3 regions of the Paenibacillus sp. LRG-1 genome follow, and region 1 is predicted to be linked to each of the others. Evidence: riboswitches for the same ligand, from Rfam matches in the RefSeq annotation. Region 1 holds a riboswitch; each other region holds the start of a gene.
What was found. A riboswitch is a leader RNA that binds a small molecule or an ion and turns the genes downstream of it on or off. The one in region 1 is predicted to bind glycine.
Positions count from the first base shown of each region.

Region 2: another riboswitch for glycine. It lies ahead of ACUUJN_RS20510 (alanine/glycine:cation symporter family protein); the one in region 1 lies ahead of gcvT (glycine cleavage system aminomethyltransferase GcvT).
Region 3: another riboswitch for glycine. It lies ahead of sdaAB (L-serine ammonia-lyase, iron-sulfur-dependent subunit beta); the one in region 1 lies ahead of gcvT (glycine cleavage system aminomethyltransferase GcvT).

Region 1 is NZ_CM170126.1:4,471,374-4,476,376, reverse strand. Features, by position in the region: gene gcvPA (aminomethyl-transferring glycine dehydrogenase subunit GcvPA) at 1-691, opposite strand, end outside; gene gcvT (glycine cleavage system aminomethyltransferase GcvT) at 820-1,920, opposite strand; glycine riboswitch at 2,099-2,197, opposite strand; gene gcvH (glycine cleavage system protein GcvH) at 2,591-2,989, shown strand; gene ACUUJN_RS19715 (PTS mannitol transporter subunit IIBC) at 3,367-4,845, shown strand; gene ACUUJN_RS19710 (BglG family transcription antiterminator) at 4,927-5,003, shown strand, end outside.
Region 2 is NZ_CM170126.1:4,643,670-4,648,672, forward strand. Features, by position in the region: gene ACUUJN_RS20495 (carbohydrate ABC transporter permease) at 1-30, shown strand, start outside; gene ACUUJN_RS20500 (carbohydrate ABC transporter permease) at 53-880, shown strand; gene ACUUJN_RS20505 (iron-containing alcohol dehydrogenase) at 1,036-2,208, shown strand; gene ACUUJN_RS20510 (alanine/glycine:cation symporter family protein) at 2,266-3,684, opposite strand; glycine riboswitch at 3,844-3,938, opposite strand; glycine riboswitch at 3,957-4,033, opposite strand; gene ACUUJN_RS20515 (glycoside hydrolase family 1 protein) at 4,202-5,003, opposite strand, start outside.
Region 3 is NZ_CM170126.1:461,395-466,397, reverse strand. Features, by position in the region: gene ACUUJN_RS02090 (ABC transporter ATP-binding protein) at 1-931, opposite strand, end outside; gene ACUUJN_RS02085 (DUF6359 domain-containing protein) at 1,257-2,846, opposite strand; glycine riboswitch at 3,061-3,176, shown strand; gene sdaAB (L-serine ammonia-lyase, iron-sulfur-dependent subunit beta) at 3,388-4,077, shown strand; gene sdaAA (L-serine ammonia-lyase, iron-sulfur-dependent, subunit alpha) at 4,067-4,966, shown strand.

The DNA of each region.
Region 1 (5,003 bases):
TGAGGTCAGCCATCGGCTTCAGGTTTTCCACGGCTCCGAAAAAGTTGGGGCTTTGGACCAAAACAGCCGCGGTCTGTTCCGATACGGCCGCCGCTAGCGCATCAGCATCCGTTACGCCGTCCGAACAGCCGATTTCCACGATGTCCAAATCCAATCCGCGTGCATAGGCTGCCAATACCTGACGTGCCTCCGGATGGACGGACCTTGATACGATAAGCTGTTTACGGCGGGTAGCTGCGGCGGACAGTGAGCCCGCTTCCGCCAGTGCAGTCGCTCCGTCGTACATGCTGGCATTAGCTACAGCCATGCCCGTCAATTCGCAAATATACGACTGAAACTCGAAAATGGCTTGTAGCTCGCCTTGGCTTACTTCCGGCTGATAGGGGGTGTAGGCTGTATAGAATTCCGAGCGTGAAGTGATGTGCTGGATGACGGACGGAATATGATGATCATAAATTCCTGCGCCAAGGAAGCTGGCATGTGTGTCTGTATTGGCGTTGTGTCCGGCCAGCTCGGCCAAGTGGCGGGTTAAGGCTTTCTCATCGAGTCGAGAAGAGAGAGGCAGTTCCCCTTGATATCGAATGGCCTCTGGAATGTCACTGAATAAATCATCAATAGATGATACACCCACCACACGCAGCATTTCGGTTTGATCCTGTTCAGTCATAGGGAGATAACGATGCTGCTTCATAGGTTCTGACTCCTTTCGAAAAGCAAGATTTTAGATCGTAAATTAGCTAATAAAAAAGTGTGTGAGATGAAAAACCAAGAAGTTCATATCTGACATATTTGCTTTATAGAAATAAAAAGAGTTTAAGATCAGCGCGGGCGTTTATAAAAGGGTGCTGCCACCACCTCGGCACGCAGGCGTTTGCCACGAATCTCAACCTCCAACGGTGTGGAGAGGGCGCTAAAACGACTGTCCACCAAGGCGAGGCCCAGATTACGCTTCAAGGTGGGCGACTGAGTCCCCGTTGTGACCTCACCGATGCGTTGTCCTTCTGCGAATACCGGGTAATGGGCGCGAGGGATACCGCGATCAATCATTTCCAGCCCGATCAATTTGCGAGGAATCCCTTGTTCTTTCTGACGTTGCAGTGCTTCTCTACCGATAAAATCTCCTTTATTCAGCTTGACGAAGAAACCTAGACTAGCTTCGAGTGGTGAAATCGTGGCAGATAACTCCTGACCGTACAGCGGCAATCGTGCCTCAAAGCGTAGTGTATCCCGAGCACCAAGTCCAGCGGGAATCAGCCCATACGACTCACCGGAACGAAGCAAACCCTCCCATACGGCTGGTGCTTCCGCAGCAGGTATATAAAATTCAAAACCGTCTTCGCCCGTATATCCGGTTCGTGAGACCAGTGCTTTTGCTCCGAACAATGGCACATTCTCATGGAAGCGGAAAGATGCCAGATTCGTAATGTCCGTATCTGCCACGGCTGCGGCAATACGTGCTGCCTCCGGTCCTTGCAACGCTAGCAATGCTATCGCATCAGACACATTCTCCATGTGAACGGATGCAGGCATATGGCGAATTAGCCAATCCCAATCCTTATCGATGTTGGATGCGTTCACAACGAGCATGTAGCGTTCCGGTCCTTTGCAGTAAACAAGTAGGTCGTCTACTACCCCTCCATCGGGGTAACACAGGAGTGAATATTGTGCCTGACCTGGTTCCAACTGGCTGACATCATTCGTGGTCACCCTTTGCAGAAAAGCTTCGGCTTCTTTGCCTTCAACCAAAAATTCGCCCATATGCGATACATCGAATAAACCCGCACGTTGCCGGACGGCCTCATGCTCCTTTTGAATGCCGCTAAACTGAACCGGGAGCTCCCAGCCGCCAAAGTCAATGCAACGAACCCCAGACTGCGTCCCGTAGGACGAATATAGCGGTGTTTTTCGCAAATTAGTCATTATTCCACTCCTATCCGGTGTGATCGGCTAAACAAAAAAAGACAGGCCGAAAAAAACGTATAGACGGCAGTCTACACTCTTTTTTTCAGCTCTGTCCTTGATACCAGAAAGTTACCCCGGTATGTACCGGGTTTCCCCTTGGGTGATCCGCTCCAATAGCGAATGCTCTCCAGAGATGCGTCCGGCAGAGGTCCTTTTGCCTGAGAGATTCACCTGCAATGCAGGTTTACTCCTTCGGCGCTACCTTCGGGATCAACGGTATATTACCTGGCTTTGCAGATAACAACCTGATCCGATTCGCGTGCACTTATGTCTCACAAGCGGCAACAGCTATGCGAATCTTTTTGGCAGTCTCTCCCTCCGCGTTCATCCGCGTTTGCAGTTGTCGGGGTGTTTCCCAAAGCATTTGCTATAACCCATTAATACGCAAATTCATTCAAAATGTCAATAAAAATGTCATCTAAAACAATAGAAAAAACATTTAATATATAAATAAGGATATGTAAGCGTTTGTTATAAGTTATAATTTTTTATATAGTACGCTATATGAGGTGATATGAAGTATTTTTGTTAGTATTATTGACATGAGTGTTCTTGTTGTCATAATCTTAACCTGTCTAATACAGGTGAGCAAAAGCGATTTTATTCATATGGAAGTGAGGGGAACAGAATGGGTGAAGTAAAGCAGCAACTTTGGTATACAGACGAACATGAGTGGGTTCAGCGGACAGAGAATGGAACGGTACGAATTGGTATTACAGACTTTGCACAGCATCAACTGGGTGATATTGTTTTTGTAGAATTACCTGAGGCGGGAGCAACGATTGAGCAGGGAGCGGAGATCGGTACGATTGAATCGGTGAAGACAGTATCCGACCTTTTTGCTCCGGTGACGGGAACCATACTAAAAGTGAATGAAACGCTGGAAAGTACACCTGAGCTAGTGAATGAATCTCCCTATGAAAAAGGTTGGATGATCGAAGTAGAGATGGATAAAGATGTGGAGGAAGCCTTGGGCAAGCTACTGTCTGCGGATCAGTATGAGCAGTTGATTTCCGATGAGCAATAATGGAGCATTGTAGTATGGAGTAAGAGGGTTATTTGTCTGCTCGATTTTTGTATAAAATAGTCGCTATGATTTGACGTAGCGGCTATTTTTTTGTCTTTTTGCAAACGTAATTACGTGTTTTATTCTGATTTAGAGGGTTGTCCCCATATAAGAATCATACATAATCCAGCACGGTTTTTCGACTAATTTCTATAGCTACAGGTCATATTAAGAAGAATTATGCAGGTATAATACCTTCCCGGATAATTTAAATTTAAATGTTGTCATCAACGTTCATGACGAAAGTACGTTTTCATTTCGTTGATGAAGATAGCGCTGTCATTTAGTATGAATTTTAAGAAAAGGTAGTGATGCTTACCTACAAGGAGGATTTGAATATGAGTACATTGGACGCAAAGCCAAGTTCAAAAGGAGGCACTCGTGTCGCCGTACAGCGTTTTGGCCGTTTTCTTAGCGGTATGGTTATGCCCAATATGGGAGCATTTATTGCGTGGGGGCTGATTACGGCACTCTTTATTCCGACCGGATGGTTCCCGAATGAAGGTTTTGCACAATTGGTTGACCCGATGAAAAATTATTTGTTGCCGTTACTGATCGGTTATACAGGGGGCACGATGATTCACGGACAGCGTGGAGGTGTGATTGGTGCCATTATGACGATGGGTGTCATAGTGGGAGCCGATATCCCGATGTTCCTGGGCGCGATGGTAGCTGGTCCGCTGGCTGCGTGGATATTGAAGAAGTTCGACAAGGCCATTGAAGGCAAAGTCAGATCAGGCTTTGAAATGCTGGTCAATAACTTTTCGGCCGGAATTATCGGTGCCATTCTAGCGCTGCTTGCCCATGTGGCGATTGGCCCGATTGTACAAATGATCAGTCAAGTGTTGTCGGCAGGGGTACAGTTCCTCGTGAACGCAGGGCTATTGCCGCTTGTCAACCTCATTATTGAGCCCGGAAAAGTATTATTTTTAAACAACGCGCTGAATCACGGAGTATTGAGTCCGATTGCGTTAGAGGAAGCTGCAAGAACAGGAAAATCCGTACTGTTTATGCTGGAATCCAACCCTGGGCCGGGGCTCGGTATTTTGCTAGCCTACTGCCTGTTCGGCAAAGGCTCTGCGAAGTCATCGGCTCCTGGAGCGGTCATCATTCATTTTTTCGGCGGGATTCATGAAATTTATTTCCCTTATATTTTGATGAAGCCGATTTTGATTCTTGCTGCTATAGCTGGGGGCGTTGTGGGAACCTTCTGTTTTATGTTGACAGGTGCCGGACTGGTTGCTGCTCCTTCACCGGGCAGCATCATCGCCTATTTTCTAATGACGCCAAAAGGCGGATATTTGCCAATGCTGAGCGGGGTGATCGCTGCTGCGGTCGTATCCTTTGCTGTTGCCGCAGTGTTACTCAAGACTAGTAAGCAAAAAGAAGAGGGGCTGGAGGAAGCTGCATCCCGCCTGAAAGATATGAAAAATCAAAGCAAGAGTGCAAGTGCTAACGCCACTGTAATGGAAGATAATCACGAATCTGAACGTGCTGCTGAGATTGCCGCAGCTCGAACGCTCAAGGATAAATCCGAAGTGAACAAGATCGTCTTTTCCTGTGATGCAGGTATGGGCTCAAGCGCTATGGGCGCCTCGATTTTACGCAAAAAAATGAAGCAGGCGGGTGTAGGCGTAACAGTTACGAATACGGCAATCAGTGAAATTCCACAGGATGCGGATATTGTCATTACGCAAAAAACGTTGACAGACCGGGCTAAAACAGTAGCTCCGAAAGCTGAGCACATTTCCATTGACAATTTTCTGAAGAGTCCTGAATACGAAGCGCTGGTTGAACGTCTGAAATCCGATTCTTAATCCCCATCGAAGTCAGGCGGACTGTATGCAATGTACGTCTCCTGCTGGAGGGATGAGCTTGGGAAGGAACGGTATGCGCTTATGAATATTACGAAACGACAACGTGACATCGTGGAATATCTTCTGGAGCAGTCCAAAGAGGTTACAGCCGGAGAAAT
Region 2 (5,003 bases), 170 kb from region 1:
AACTGGAAACTCGTTCAAGGTAAAAAATAACGATGGGAAGGAGCTTCACAACATGATGCAGACACGCGCAAAATCCTTTGTTTTATATGCCGGATTGTTGGTGGGAATCATTCTGTCGATGTTTCCATTTTACTGGCTGATCGTCATGGCAACCCGTACAACCTCAGACATCTATCGTTTTCCACCACAATTGTGGTTTGGCAGCCACTTCTTGGATAACATAACGAGAGTATTACAACAGATTAATTTTGCCGGAGCCTTTTTTAATACCCTTTTTGTAGCCGGTTCTGTTACCCTATTGGTTCTGTTTTTCGATTCACTAGCAGGTTTTGCATTCGCCAAGTTTGATTTTCCGGGCAAAAAAGTGCTATTTATCGTTCTGCTAGCTACGATGATGGTCCCTTCACAACTTTCGCTTGTCCCCTCCTTTGTCATGATGGCCTCCTTTGGATGGGTAGGTACGTTCAAAGCGCTTATCATCCCGGGGATGGTAAATGCCTTCGGCATTTTCTGGATTCGTCAATATGCGGAAGAATCCATTCCAAAGGAACTGCTGGATGCGGGCCGGATGGACGGATGCAGCTTTTTTCGACTGTACTTGAATGTAGCACTGCCTATTCTACGTCCTGCGTTCGCTTTTCTCGGCGCATTTACCTTTATAGGAGCCTGGAATGATTATTTATGGCCGCTAATCGTCTTAACGGATGAACGTAAATTCACGCTCCAGATTGCACTGTCACAATTGAACGGGATTTACAATACGGATTATGCGATGGTCATTGCGGGCACCCTGCTGGCTGTACTGCCACTTATTATTTTATTTCTTTTCATTAGCCGCCAGTTTATTTCCGATCTTGCCGCCGGAGCGGTCAAAGATTAGATTTACTTGAATTCCCTTATTCATTTCATGTATAATAGCTAATCGTCATTTCAAATAGCTTACATGATGAAGTTAGGTATCCAACAGGCAATCAGGTTAAGCGATTTACGATTTGAACATGAACTATGAACTATGAACTGAGGGAAACTTACCAGATGAACAAATTCACATATTATAACCCCACCAAATTAATTTTTGGAGACAATCAAATTGAAGAACTCCAGCAGGAACTGCTGAATTACGGCAAAAACATTTTGCTGGTATATGGAGGCGGAAGTGTCAAACGAAATGGTCTATATGACCAGGTATTAAACGCGTTAGAACCGCTACATCTGAACATTCATGAATTGTCCGGCGTAGAACCGAATCCGCGCTTGTCCACCGTTAAGAAGGGTATCGACATTTGCCGAAATGAAAAAATCGACTTCTTACTTGCTGTAGGCGGTGGAAGCGTTATTGATTGCACCAAAGCCATCGCAGCAGGGGCTGAATATGACGGCGATGTGTGGGATATTATCAACAAAAAGCACATGCCGACCCAGGCTCTGCCATTCGGCACCATCCTCACACTCGCCGCCACCGGTTCAGAAATGAATCCGGATTCTGTTATCACCAACTGGGAAACGAACGAAAAATACGTATGGGGCAGCGCGGTAACGCATCCGAAATTCTCGATTCTGGACCCAAAAAACACCTTCTCTGTGCCACGTGATCAGACGGTATATGGCATGGTGGATATGATGAGCCATGTGTTTGAACAATATTTTCACAATGTTAAAAATACACCGTTGCAAGATCGTATGTGCTTTTCCGTGTTGCAAACCGTGATCGAAACTGCACCTAAGCTGCTGGAGGATTTGCACAACTACGAGCATCGTGAAACGATTTTATATGCCGGAACGATTGCCCTTAACGGAACACTACAAATGGGCTACTTCGGGGACTGGGCTTCGCATACGATTGAACATGCATTATCCGCTGTATATGATATTCCTCATGCTGGCGGTCTGGCGATCCTGTTCCCCAACTGGATGAGACATACGGTGGATCAGGATGCTGCACGCATGAAGCGGCTGATGCTCAGCATGTTTGATTTAGATACCACTGGTAAAACGGATAAGGAAATTGCTTTGGAGGGGATTGATCGCCTGAGTGCATTCTGGACAAGTCTCGGTGCCCCTTCCACCCTGGCCGATTACAATATTAATGATGAGCAATTGGAAAAAGTCGCAAACATTGCAGCCCGTGAAATGGAATACGGAGGCTTCGGTAATTATAAAAAGCTGAACCAAGAAGATATTTCAGCTATTTTGCACGCATCGTTATAACATTCAAAAGGGAGTGTCCTCAAGCCTGTGATGACTGAGGGCACTCCCTTTTGGAATTTATGAATTAACCGTTTGTCCTTTTTCTTCTACTTGGATAGCTGCCCCTACACTGGCACCTGCAAGAATGCCCTTTTTCTTACTAGAATTCAGAGAATCCATATAGGTTCGGGTTTCTGCGACTACAATTCCTGATAAGCCGAGCAGGGCAATCAGGTTCGGGAAAGCCATCATTGCGTTAAAGATATCTGCCAGCAGCCAAATCGCATCCAGTTTAATGAACGCGCCCCCGGCAACCAGTAGGATGAACAGATAGCGGTATGGCTTAATCCACTTGACCCCAAGCAAATATTCAACACAGCGTTCCCCGTAATAGTTCCAGCCGAGCATGGTGGTGAACGCAAACATAATCAGAATGATTGTGAGCAGTTCTGCCCCCAGCGGGAATGCGCTGGAAAATGCTTGCTGAGTCATCAGGCCCGCATCGGTAGGCCCGCTCCACACACCACTAACCAGTAGCGTCAACCCGGTCATCACACAAATAACCATCGTATCAATAAACACGCCTGTCATGGAAATTAGCCCTTGCTCCGCAGGCCATTTGGTTTTGGCAGCTGCGGCTGCAATCGGTGCGCTTCCCAATCCGGCCTCATTGGCAAAAATACCTCTGGCTACCCCACTTCGCATCGCCAGCATAATCGTAGCTCCGGCAAATCCGCCCGTTGCAGATGTAGTTGAAAATGCCGAATGGAGCACCAGCGCAATTGCGGCAGGTAGTTGGTCAGCAAACCGAATCAGTACGATGAGACAGATCAGTACGTACAAGCCTGTTTTAAAAGGAACGACCTTCGTCGATACCTTGGCAATGCTTTTGAGTCCTCCAATAGTAACAAGTCCTGTAAGGATAGCAATAATCAGTGCCGTTACAATGGGCGGAACGCCAAAACTGTTTTCGGTCGAAGATACAATCGCTTTGACCTGCGGAAACGTTCCAATCCCGAACAACGCTACCAGCATGCCCGAAAAAGCAAACAGCATCGCCAGCGGTTTAAAACGGCGTCCCAGACCTTTCTCAATATAATACATCGGGCCGCCGGAAAATTGCCCATTCCGATCCTTCACCCGGTATTTTACCGCAAGTACACCTTCCGCATATTTCGTCGCCATCCCAAAAAAGGCTGCAACGACCATCCAGAACAAGGCACCCGGCCCGCCCAGCTTAATGGCTGTCGCTACGCCGACAATACTTCCTGTGCCAACTGTAGCCGCCAACGCTGTACTCAAAGCCGCAAAACTACTTACATCCCCGCTGCCTTCATTCGGGGCCTTACCGATCAGCTTGATCGCCAGGGGCAGGCGGAATACCTGCAGCATCTTCAAACGTATGGTCAGCCACAACCCCGTTCCCATGACAAGAATGATGAGAGGCGCCCCCCATATCCAACTGCTAATCGCTTCTAACACATGTACCAAATTCATTTCAACCCGCTCCTCCAGCATATTAGAAAACAAAAAAGAGTCAAATCCGCTGATTCGACTCCTGGAGAGGTTAAAGGCACGAAAAAATACAACCATCTTGCGCAGGTTTCTGCCTCTAATAGCTTATAAAAAAGCCTAGGGCATTCCCTGTCACAGGTTATTCGCGTCTCTGTCCTTTTGCCTGAGAGTTTAAGCAGATGTTCTCTGCGGTGCACCTTCGGCGCCCAATTAAGGGTCTCTCCAGAGTTCTGTCCGTTTACGGTCCCCGCTTGTTGCTGTAATCAGCCTAAGCACCTGAGAGTTTTGCCCCTTCGGTCGGAACTTTCGTTCCATCTCCCGCAAACATCAACCAGACATATGAAATTTTTATTTATTATACAGAAAACTTTCAGTTTATTACAAGTGAAAAGTTTGTGAAACCCTCTGAAATATTATTATTGTGTCTATCAAAAAAGCGGGTACAGCAGATTGCATCCTTAGGATGTCCTCTGCTATACCCGCCCGAGAAAATTTGGAATTACAATTCTTCACCATTGGTTGCTATCACATTTTTATACCAGTTAAATGAGTCCTTTTTGGAGCGTTTGAGCGTTCCGTTACCGTCATCATCCAGATCGACGTAAATAAATCCGTAGCGCTTGGACATTTCGGAAGTAGACATGCTCACAAGGTCGATAGGACCCCAGCTGGTGTAACCAAGCAGATCAACACCGTCGGCAATTGCTTCCTTCATTTGAACAATATGCTGACGCAAGTAATCAATACGATATGTGTCATGCACAGATCCGTCTTCTTCTACCTTATCATAAGCACCTAGGCCATTTTCCACGATGAACAGCGGCTTTTGGTAGCGGTCATATAACGTGTTCAGCGTAACACGCAGACCGATCGGATCAATTTGCCATCCCCAGTCAGAGGACTGTAAATATGGATTTTTCACGCCGCCAATCAGGTTTCCTGCTGCTTTCTCGCCTTCTGGACCTGCAGATACGGTCAAGGTCATGTAGTAGCTGAATGAGATATAATCGACCGTGTTATTTTTTAAAATTTCGGCATCGCCTGGTTCTGTGTGTATAACAACATTATTTTCTTCAAAATAACGATCCATGTAGTTGGAATATTCCCCACGGGCATGCACATCCGTAAAGAACAGGTTCATCTGATTTTCATGCTGGGCTTTCAGTATATCCTGTGGGTTACACGTATGTGGGTAGCTTTCCAAACGAGCCAGCATACAGCCGATTTGAGAGCCCGGGATGATCTCATGTCCTCGTTTTGTCGCCAGTGCACTAGCTACAAATTGATGATGCAGTGCTTGG
Region 3 (5,003 bases), 2.0 Mb from region 1:
TTTCATTTAGTTGGGGATGGTCTTCATGCACTCCCTGCTGAATCCAGGGAATACGCGGGGCAAAGCGACAGCTATTGCGGGGAATATCTTGTAATGAGGGAACAATGCCGCCGATGACATGCAGTGATTCCCCCTTGGTATGCGATCCCGGCATGGAAGCAAGCAAAGAACGCGTGTACGGATGCTGTGGATGCCTGAATAATTCAAAAACATCAGCGCTCTCCACGATTTCTCCGGCATACATGACCACCACGCGGTCGGCTACTTCTGCCACAACACCAAGATCATGCGTAATCAAGATAATTCCGCTCCCACTCTCCTGTTGAAGCTGTTTGAGCAAGTCGAGAATTTGCGATTGGATCGTTACATCGAGCGCAGTAGTTGGTTCATCTGCGATAATAAGAGAAGGTCGGCAAGCTATGGCAATCGCGATCATCACACGCTGACGCATCCCTCCTGACAGTTCATGCGGATACTGCTCATACACACGCACAGGATTCGGTATATCTACGCTTTCCAGCAGCTCCAGCACACGTTCCCTTTTTTGCTTCGTAGATAGTGACGTATGATAATCAAGATTTTCCTCAATCTGCTTACCAATGCTCATTAACGGGTTGAGTGCTGTCAGCGGGTCCTGAAAGATCATGCCAATGCCCGCTCCGCGGATTTTATTCATTTGCCCTGAAGAAAGACGGTTCAGGTCCGTGCCTTTAAAAAGGACCTCTCCCTCTACACGCGTGCGTTCCATGTCATGCAGTTGTGCGATCGAAAGCGCCAGCGCGCTTTTGCCACAGCCGGATTCTCCGACTACAGCCAGCACTTCATTGGGGTTGACCGTCAGATCCAGATGGTCGACTGCGGGGTGATATTGATCCTTGATGCGAAAAGATACGGATAATCCTTTAATTTCCAACACGGGTCCGGTATTCAATGCGCGCTTCCTCCATTCTCCATGGTCTTGTCCCGCTTATTCTCACCATGTTTGATGTTTAAAACCTCTCATGAACATTACATACCGTTTTTGTCGGAATAATTTGAATACATCCTATCACCAGTATATGGATATATCAATTAAGATTATGCTATCAACATCATTTAAAAAATCAATGATCCAGCAGTAGCGCGGCCTTTCTGGCACAAAATGTAATGAAATAACCAACCACAGGTTAATTTTCATCACAAAAAAAGTCGCCTGATCCCTCTGCAGGGATCAAACGACTAACTAATACCAGCTCACATTGAGCTTCTGGCGATAATTATGAAGCCGCTCCATAGGAGCCAGACTTGAACGTTCTAGGATCGTACCATTTGTAGCCTGCTGCTGGAGCAGACCAAGGCTCAGGCTGCGGTTCTGTGGAAGCCGCAGGCTCCTCAAATGGTAGAAGCTTCGTTGGCTGATCCAGAGTCAAACCTGCCACATCAGACAATTTCGTGTAGTCCTGCTTCCATGCAAGCCATTGAACCGTTTGCACCAGGAAGGTGGAATCATCCACTTCTTTAAAACCATCATATGTCTTCTTCGACTGTCCGTTTTCCTCACGCACATATTTCGGTGTAGCATCTTCTACAGGGGAAGAATCACCGATGAACGCTGCCTTGCCTTGACCTACCTTGGAGATAGCGGCATAAGGTCCTTCCGCACGGCCCCCGCCGTTATAAACTCCCTGGTCTACCGCATTACCCCATTTTTTCGTGCCTGAAGGGATATAAGCAATGCCTTTAGCCTTGGTAGGATCAATAATAGCCAGCGTAGATCCTGCATGCATTGCAATCGAGCGCACACCCTTGGTAATGCCGAAAGATTGATCTGCGGCTACAATGTCGGTAGCATTCACATCACCCAGCGCATTGTAACGGAAACGAACGCCAAAGTTGGCCGCCAGCCAATCGGAGCTTGTTAATCCTTGCATCGCCGGTGATGCAGCTTCTTCTGCAGTCATGCCCTTGGCCGGATTAGTATAGGCTCCACGACGGTAACCATTCATAACCTCGGAGGAATCCCAACGGTTTTTGTTACGGTCCGCATTATAATGATCGGAGATGAAGAAGACGCTCCCCCCGCTATTCACGTATTGCAGCAGGGCAGCCTGCTCGGATGCCTTAAAGGCAACATTCGCTTCACCAATAATGAACACATCATATTGGCGCAGCTTGTCATATGTTATGGCCTGCTCTCCATAAGTAAAAGGAATAGGACGATTCAATTGGTCTACCGTAAAGCCTACATTACGCAGTCCATTAGCAAAGTCGGAGAAGGCGCCTTCAATGACCCAATCTGCTGCACCAGCAGTCTGTGCGTGCGTATTATCGAACAGCACCTTTTTGCCTTTTCCATCCGGCAGTGTAGTACCGGGTTGACCCGGGTTGCCAGGTTCGCCTGGTTCCCCCGGCTCGCTTCCGCTTACCAGTTCAACAGCGCTTGGGCTTTTCACTCCACCAAAATTATTGTAGGCGCCGAGTGTACCCGTCACACGAATTTTGCTGCCGATCAGCTCAGGATGGCCTGATAGCCCATATTGCCCTCTGTACGCTGAAGTCAGCTGTACATCCAACAGATTAGACGTATTACGTTCATTTGCCTGATCGGCAATCAGTACGTTAAAATCATTCGCGAACGGGGAAGAAAAGTTAGCCGTTTTCGATCCGGTAGCATGTCCGACGATGTAACCTTCCACCGTCACCGTACCTCCACTGCTTTGGCGCTGAAGTGCTTCGGCTACTGTCAATGCTCCCTCCGCCTTGACCTGACCGAATGGAACGAAGATCCCAATCAGCAGTGATACGATCGCTGCTAGATGCAACATCCCTTTTAAGCGTGAACCTGTGAATCGCAAGCCTTTTACCATACGTCAATATCCCTCCTATGATTTCCATAAATATACTTGTCCTTTATCAGATTAGCCGCCAATCTTCTAATTCCTTCCTGGTTTCATCCATAATTATGTAAATTTTAATCTTTTTTATTGGAAACGCACCTGTTTATGTAAAAATTAAACCTGTGATTGACACCGTGCACGGCATACATTACGCTAAGGAAGACATGTAGAACGGTATACGCGAATGAAGATGACGGGAGAGTCTGTCCAGGGAGCCTACACTCTGGCGGCACCGAAGGAGCAAGACGTCAGCACCCGGCTGACGGATAATCTCTCAGGTCCATGTATCGTCATCTGACGCAACTCTGGAGAGAGCGCAAGCCACCCAAGGGGTAAGGCGGTAAGAACACCGCACGAAACTCTCAGGTAACGAGGACAGAGATAAGGGAAACTTCCTTATCCTGTCCTTTTTTGTGCTCACATTGTGCGTCAGCATTAGGAACCGTCATAACCGCGCAAAGACGCGGAAATACCATATAGTATGGTATTAGAACATACAGGGGGCCACACCATGCGTTTCAAAGATGTATTTTCTATTATCGGTCCGGCCATGACCGGACCTTCCAGTTCACACACCGCAGGCGCGGTGCGGCTCGCACGCGTTGCCCGGCACTGGCTCGGGACGCAGCCTGACCGTGCCCGCATGACACTGTACGGCTCCTTTGCCGACACGTATAAAGGACACGGTACAGACCTGGCGCTCATCGCAGGGCTGCTTAATTACGATACGGACGATCACCGGATTCCGGATGCCGAGCAATGGGCAGAGCAAGCCGGGATGGCCGTGGAATTCGCCGTCAGCGGACTCCCCGCGCCTCATCCGAACACTGTCCGTTTCGAGCTGTGGAAGGGCGAGGATCAGCGCACACTGCTGGGCTCCTCCATCGGCGGCGGCAGCATCCATGTCCAGCAGCTTAACGAATTCCGGGTCAATCTGACCGGGGAGCTGCCTACGCTGGTGCTTCTCCACTCGGATAAGCCCGGTACATTGGGCGCGATAACTTCAGCGCTGGGCGCGGCCCACATTAACATTGCCTATATGCACGTAGATCGCAAAGGCCGGGATGGTGAAGCACTCACCGCCATTGAAACGGACAGTTCTGCTCCAGCTGAACTGATTGCGGAACTGCGTTCTTTACCTCATATGTATGAAATTAAGATGATTAATTTGAAAAAAGGAGCTGAATCCGATGCGGTTTAGCCATCTGCATGAAATCAGCGCTTTATGCGCTGAAGAATCCACCACAATTAGCCGCTTGATGATTCAAGAGCAGGTACAAGAGACGAATACAACGGAGGAAGAAATCTTTCGCCAAATGTCTGATTATTATGAAGTCATGAAGGAAGCCGTTCATCGCGGTCAGACACAAGACACCGTATCCCGCAGTGGATTGACGGGCGGTGACGGCAAGCGCCTAGCCGAGTATCTGCGGTCAGGGGAAACCTGCTCCGGCGATGCCTCCGCGCTCGCCATGGCTTATGCCCTCTCTGTGTCGGAGGTAAATGCATCCATGGGTCGTATTGTCGCCACGCCTACCGCAGGCTCATGTGGGGTTATCCCTGGTGTGTTCATCAGTGCGCAGGAGCGGTTCGGCTGGGATGATGAGCATATGGTGAACGGCCTGTTCGCCGCTGGAGCCATTGGCTACGTGATCGCCAACAACTCCTTCATTTCTGGCGCGGAGGGAGGCTGTCAGGCTGAGATTGGTTCAGCTATCGGGATGGCTGCTGGCGCTATGGTCGAGCTGCGTGGTGGTACGCCTGAACAGGCTGTTCACGCCGTGGGCCTCGCTCTTAAGAACACGCTCGGCCTGATTTGCGATCCCGTCGCCGGACTCGTGGAGATTCCGTGCATCGTGCGCAACGGGCTGGGAGCCGTGACTGCGCTTGCCGCAGCGGATATGGCTTTGGCGGGTGTGCGCAGCGCTATTCCGTCTGACGAAGTCATTGACGTGATGCTTGAAGTCGGCAGTGCGATGCCGTCGAAGCACCGCGAGACCGCCAAAGGCGGCTTGGCCCAGACGCCGACTGGCAAGCGTTTGACTGAATCACTTACACGCAACACACCGACCAAGAAGGATAAGTCATAATTTATAAGCGGTAGCCTCCTTAAAAAAAAGAGCAAGC